Regions from separate parts of the Listeria farberi genome, predicted to be linked through region 2. Evidence: a T-box and tRNA genes for the amino acid it is inferred to sense, from the RefSeq annotation. Region 2 holds a T-box; the other holds one or more tRNA genes.

Region 1 (3,419 bases), 500 kb from region 2:
TTTCTTCATTTGCTTGTAAAAGTTCATCAGGCAAACCAGTAGTTTCTTTTCCAAAAACGAAGAAATAATTTTTATTCGAATCACTATAATCGACGTCACTATAAACATGCCGCCCAAATTTAGTTATATAGTAGAATTCTCCACCGGCATTTTTTTCGAAAAACTCATCTAGAGAATCGTAATAGGAAAGTTTCACATTATCCCAGTAGTCAAGTCCGGCGCGTTTTAACATTTTATCATCTGTGGAGAAACCAAGTGGACGAATTAAATGTAAATAAGTGTCTGTTCCAGCACAAGTTCTTGAGATATTTCCTGTGTTTGCAGGGATTTCTGGTTGATATAGTACGATATGGTTTGGCATTTCTTTTCACCTTGTTTCTATTAATTTGGTATTGCTGTTAATTCTTGGAGTACTTGTTTATCCTGTTCGTTTTGGAGCGCTTTTTGGACAGCTTCTTCCGCTTGTTCTCCGCCAATTTTACGTAAGGCCCATCCAGCGGTTCCGCGAATGACTGGTCTCGGATCATTTTCCAAGCAATCAATTAATTCTGGTACTGCAGTTTTATCTTTATAACGAGCTAAAATAATTATCGCATTTCGTTGGATTGGCTTTTTTCCACGCCATGAACCAGCCATATCACCAAACTGCTCTTTGAAAGCGCGATTTGAAATATGTAGCAGTGGCTTTAACTCGGGACGAACAAGCTCCGGATCCGGCTCCATTTCCTCATGAAAATGAAAATCATGCCCTCGATTATATGGACAAACTACCTGACAAGTATCACAGCCATACAAACGATTATGCAATACTTCGCGATATTTTTCATCTAGAAAGTCCTTTGTTTGGGTAAGATAGCTTAAACAGATTTTCGGATTCATTTTTCCTTCACCTAACAAGGAACCTGTTGGACAAGCTTTGATACATTGATTGCAGCTGCCACACAAGTCGCTAGCAGGCGTATCTGGTTCAAAAGGGATATTGGTTATCATTTCCCCTAAATAAACCCAAGAGCCGTATTCTGGCGTAATAAGCAGCGTGTTTTTCCCGCGCCAACCAATGCCAGCTCGTTCTGCCACAGCCACATCAGATAATTCACCGGTATCTACCATAGATTTCATCCGTACATTAGGTAAACGTTCACTTAAAAAGTGTTCCAGTAAAGCTAATTTTTCTCGTAAAACAGTATGATAATCGATGCCCCACGAAGCTCTAGCAAATACGCCGCGTCTTGCTTCTTTTTTACTGATAGGAGCTTCTGTTAATTTAGATGGATAAGCAAGTGCGATAGCGATAATCGACTGAGGTGCTTTGAAAATAAGCTCCGGATATACACGCTCATCAATAACCGGATGCTCAAACCCTGTAAAAAGATTTAACGCTTCAGCTTCTAATAACCGTTCCTTTAAAAATAAAAAAGGGTCCGCTGTCGTAAAACCAATTTTTTGAATTCCAATTTCATGTGCATAAGCAATTAGCTCTTCTTTTAGCGCTGCGTAATTTGATTCTGGCTTCACTATCATCATTCCCCCTTTCCTTATTTTCAGGCAATAAAATAAACGCAATGCTTCGCTTAAAAAGGTCGAAACACTGCGTTGATAACAGGATTTATAAAAAATATAAAGCGGGTGATGGGAATCGAACCCACGACAACAGCTTGGAAGGCTGTAGTTTTACCACTAAACTACACCCGCACAGTAAGTAGTTCTTAGTGTTTTAACAACTTTTATATAATACCATTCTATGTTAGTTTTGACAAGACTTTTTCTGGAATTTCTTTGTAAAAAATAAAATTCCACTGTATTTATGATTTTTCAAGTCTTTTTACTTACTTATATACTACGCAGTAAATATTGATTCTCATCCTTAAGTAGTAAAGCTTCTGAACCAAATGTGGTAAAATGGATGAAGGAATGGTAAAGAAATCGTTGACTTTAAGTAGTATTGTTCCGCTTCTTTCGAACGACAATGCTACTTCTAGTGCATCACAAACTATAGAAGTAAGAGCAACAGGGATAAATGGTACTAGTGGCGGGACACTTTATCAACTTAATGAAGGATGTGTGAAGTATGGAAAAAAATATTGAATACTCCTGTATAGTCCCTGTTTTTAACGAAGAAGAAGTTCTACTAAAAACTTACGGGAGACTTACAGAAGTCATGCAAACCCTTGACGGTCCCTACGAAATTATTTTTGTTAATGATGGTAGTCGAGATTTAACGAAGAGTATGTTGCAAAAATTAAGTGCAGAAGATAGTTGTGTAAGAGCTATCCATTTTTCCAGGAATTTCGGGCATCAAATTGCTATTACTGCTGGAGCCAATTATGCGCATGGTAAAGCAGTTATTGTTATAGACGCAGATTTACAAGATCCCCCTGAGTTAATTATTGAAATGGTAGCAAAGTGGAAAGAAGGCTACCAAGTTGTATACGCTCAACGTCTGAAACGAAAAGGTGAAACTTTCTTTAAAAAACAAAGTGCTTCTCTCTTTTACCGTATTTTAACTAAATTAACAGATATTAATATTCCGGTTGATACTGGTGACTTCCGACTCATGGATGCGCAAGTTTGTCGGGAGCTAGCTGGATTACATGAAAAAAATCCTTTTGTTCGCGGACAAGTTAGTTGGCTTGGTTTTAAACAAACAGCCCTGCATTATGAACGTGATGAACGCGCGGCTGGAGAAACAAAATATCCACTCAAAAAAATGATTAAATTATCTATAGACGGAATTACATCCTTTTCTTATCGTCCATTAAAACTGGCAAGCTATCTTGGCGTTTTAACAGCTTTCATTGGTTTTATTTACTTAATTATTGTGCTTTTCCAAAGGTTCTTTACTGATACAACATTAACTGGTTGGACTTCTATTATTATTTTACAACTCGTTTTTGGGGGAACAATTCTCTTCATTCTCGGCTTAATTGGTGAATATATTGGTCGAATTTATGATGAAGTAAAAGACCGCCCGCTTTATATTGTTGAAGAAGAAAATGGTTTTTCTGATCAAAAATAATAGATAGTTAAAATCCTGGTTGATTTACTAGGATTTTTAACTATATTCAAGCTGTTTTATTAGCGCTTTATCATTTTTATGTGAGAAAATAAAAGTATGTTTTTAAAGACTACTGGAGGCTTGCTTATGACATTTTGGCAGGATATGATGAATTTCTTTTCTTATGATAATTTAATGTACTGGCTAAGTGAGTATCGGAATTTAGGTCCACTTTTAGCTTTTTTCTTACCTTTTATTGAAGCGTTTTTACCTTTTTTACCATTTATTGTTTTTGTTGTAGTGAACGTAAATGCATATGGACTATTTGGTGGCTTTTTAATCTCCGTTACTGCTGCAATTGCAGGTAGTTTATGTGTTTTCTTGTTAGCTCGAAAATTTGGACAAACTCGATTTTTACGATTTA
Region 2 (3,419 bases):
TTTCTAAAACAACGGACTCGCCATAATCTACATCCGTATAATCATTATAAAAATCTTCATCGTAGTTTTCTGCATAGTCATTAGAATAAACATCTGTTCCACTATTACTATAAAAAGAAAATGGGTTATTAAAGCCTTGAAGTAAGCTAACAGTTGTTACGTTTAACCCTGCTAACAATACGTAAAATCCAATCCCAAATGATAATCCAGTAACAATAATACCAGCCCATCTTTCTTTTCTAACAATTAGCAAAATAATTCCTACAACTACACCTATGAATGTGAGTATAAATAAGCTGATTAACAATATAAGTAACATACCCATAGAATTAAAAATCCTTTCTTTCCTGCCTTTTTCTCTATTTTACAATAGCAAGTCGTGGAAAGATAGCAAAAAATATAAAAAGACATAATCCATTAGAAAATGTTATAATAAAAAGAATCAAAAAGGAGGGTGCCACATGGAGAAATGCGAAGGAATCGTGATACGGCAGACGAGTTATCGTGAATCAGATAAAATAGTCCGCATGTATACGCGAGAATTTGGAAAAATTGGTGTGGTTGCTCGGGGTGCAAAGAAAACCAAAAGTAGATTAGCAGCTGTTACACAATTATTTACAAATGGTTACTTCACTTTTTTTGGAGGGAATGGGCTTGGGACACTTCAACAAGGAGAAGTTATCGAAAATTTTTCTTCCATCCAACAAGACATTTTTATGACGGCTTATGCCACATATGTATGTGAGTTATTGGATAAGGCAACAGAAGAACGTCAACCCAATCCATATCTATATGAGCTAACTTTTCAAGTTTTACGTGATATTGATGAAGGATATGATCCACAAATTCTAACACAAATTTACGAAATGAAAATGCTACCTGTTTTAGGACTTTACCCAATGATGGATAAATGTGCTATTTGCGGAGAGACAACAGGACATTTTGATTTTTCAACAAGGAGCAACGGAATTATTTGCCATCGCTGCTTTGATAAAGACCATTACCGGATGCATTTACCGGAAAACGTAGTAAAACTTTTGCGGCTATTTTTTATATTCCAATTAGATCGATTAGGCAATATTGATGTAAAACAAGAAACAAAAGAATGGTTACAAAAAGCTATTGACACTTACTACGATGAATATTCTGGATTATATTTAAAAAGTAGGAAATTTTTGCGCGATATGGATAAATGGGAAAATATGTTAAAAAAAGATAGTGACGATTGACTTTTTTACAAAAATACAGTATCTTGTAATATATCAACTAATAGGTACATTGAAGGAAAATAGTAACAAAAAGCTCTATTTTTAGCGAGTTCGGGTGTGGTGAGAGCCGGATATCTAACTTTTTGTGAAGGCGTTCTGGAGTACAGCGAAATCAAGGTGGGAATTATTTCAATTCCAAATAGGGTGGAACCGCGAGCTAACTCTCGTCCCTATATGCTTTAAATCAGCATATAGGGACGAGAGTTTTTATATTGGCTGAATTATCTTTGGAGGTGGAAGCAATGAATTTACAAACAATGATTAGAACATTACAAGATTATTGGTCCGAACAAGGTTGTATTATGTTGCAATCGTATGATGTGGAAAAAGGTGCTGGCACAATGAGCCCTTATACTTTCTTAAAAGCAATTGGTCCAGAACCATGGAAAGCAGGTTACGTAGAGCCGTCGCGTCGTCCAGCAGATGGTCGTTACGGAGAAAATCCAAACAGATTATTCCAACATCACCAATTTCAAGTAGTGATGAAGCCTTCTCCTGACAATATTCAAGAGCTTTACTTAGGTTCTTTAGAAAAATTAGGTATCAATCCATTAGAACATGATATCCGTTTTGTAGAAGATAATTGGGAAAATCCTTCTTTAGGATGCGCAGGCCTTGGATGGGAAGTGTGGTTAGATGGAATGGAAATTACTCAATTCACTTATTTCCAACAAGTAGGTGGTTTGGAATGCTTCCCAGTTACATCCGAAATTACTTATGGTGTGGAACGTTTAGCAAGTTATATTCAAGATAAAGAAAATGTATTTGATTTAGAATGGACAGAAGGCATTAGTTACCGTGATATTTTCTTTCAAGCAGAATACGAAAACTCCACTTACGCCTTTGAAACTTCTAATACAGATATGTTGTTAACTCTTTTTGACACATATGAAAGAGAAGCAGCTCGTCAAATGCAGGAAGGATTAGTTTTCCCAGCGTATGACTATGTATTAAAATGTTCGCATACCTTTAACCTTCTAGATGCTCGTGGGGTAGTTTCGGTTACCGAACGTGCGCAGTATATTGGTCGAATTAGAAATCTAGCCAGACGAATCGCCAAAACTTTTTATGAATCACGAGAAAAACTTGGCTTCCCATTAGTCAAAGAAGAGGGAGGAAAACGTCATGAGTAAAGACTTTTTATTAGAAATTGGTTTAGAAGAAATGCCAGCACAATATGTGACTAGCTCTGTTTTACAATTGGAAAAACGTGTAACGGACTGGCTAATGGAAAATAAAATCGAATTTGGCGAAATTAAAACCTATTCGACACCAAGACGCTTAACTGTTCTTGTTGAAAAAATGGCAGAAGAACAAGCAAACCGTGTAGAAGAAGCAAAAGGTCCGGCGAAAAAAATTGCATTAGACGAAGATGGCAACTGGTCAAAAGCTGCACTAGGTTTTGCAAAAAGCCAAAAAGTAGACCCAGCTGATCTTACTTTCCGAGATATTAAAGGCGTTGAATATATCTATATTAAAAAAGAAGTAATCGGTGAAAAAACAAGCAACTTACTACCAAGCTTAGAAAAAGTAGTAACTAGCATGACTTTCCCTGTAAGTATGCACTGGGGCAGTAATGATTTACGATACATTCGCCCGATTAAATGGTTGATTGCTATGTTCGGTGAAGAAATCATTCCTTTTGAGATTACTGGAGTTGAAACGAGCAACACATCTCGTGGTCACCGTTTCTTAGGAAAGACAGCTACAATTAAAAAACCTAGTGACTATCCAAATGCATTACTAGAACAATTTGTAGTCGTTAATGCTAAAGAACGTAAACAAGCCATCGTCGAACAATTACGCGAAATAGAATCTATGGAAAATTGGCAAATTAAAGAGGACGATGACTTGTTAGAGGAAGTAACCAACCTCGTCGAATACCCAACGGTTTTATCTGGTAATTTTGAAAAAGAATATTTAGAGCTACCGGAAGAAGTGTTAATCACCACAATGAAAGAACATCAACGTTATTTCCCTGTATTTAGCCAAGAAGACGAGCTCTTACCTCATTTTGTTACAGTACGTAATGGGAATCATGAAAACCTTGACACAGTAGCCCGAGGAAACGAAAAAGTGTTGCGCGCTCGTTTGTCTGATGCGGATTTCTTCTATCAAGAAGATTTAAAAATGACGATTGACGAAGCAGTG

The links. A T-box is a leader RNA that pairs with one kind of tRNA and senses whether it is charged. The one in region 2 lies ahead of glyQ (glycine--tRNA ligase subunit alpha), so its partner is inferred to be a tRNA-Gly.
Region 1: it encodes a tRNA-Gly, which carries the amino acid that the T-box ahead of glyQ (glycine--tRNA ligase subunit alpha) is inferred to sense. The anticodon was not compared.

What each region holds. Positions count from the first base shown of each region.
Region 1 is NZ_JAARZL010000001.1:741,232-744,650, reverse strand. It holds gene trmL (tRNA (uridine(34)/cytosine(34)/5-carboxymethylaminomethyluridine(34)-2'-O)-methyltransferase TrmL) at 1-361, opposite strand, end outside; gene queG (tRNA epoxyqueuosine(34) reductase QueG) at 382-1,521, opposite strand; tRNA gene HCB38_RS03620 (tRNA-Gly) at 1,622-1,692, opposite strand; gene HCB38_RS03615 (hypothetical protein) at 1,912-2,085, shown strand; gene gltA (glycosyltransferase GltA) at 2,069-3,016, shown strand; gene HCB38_RS03605 (TVP38/TMEM64 family protein) at 3,143-3,419, shown strand, end outside.
Region 2 is NZ_JAARZL010000001.1:1,238,153-1,241,571, reverse strand. It holds gene HCB38_RS06195 (DUF4352 domain-containing protein) at 1-325, opposite strand, end outside; gene recO (DNA repair protein RecO) at 462-1,229, shown strand; T-box leader at 1,270-1,443, shown strand; gene glyQ (glycine--tRNA ligase subunit alpha) at 1,511-2,401, shown strand; gene glyS (glycine--tRNA ligase subunit beta) at 2,394-3,419, shown strand, end outside.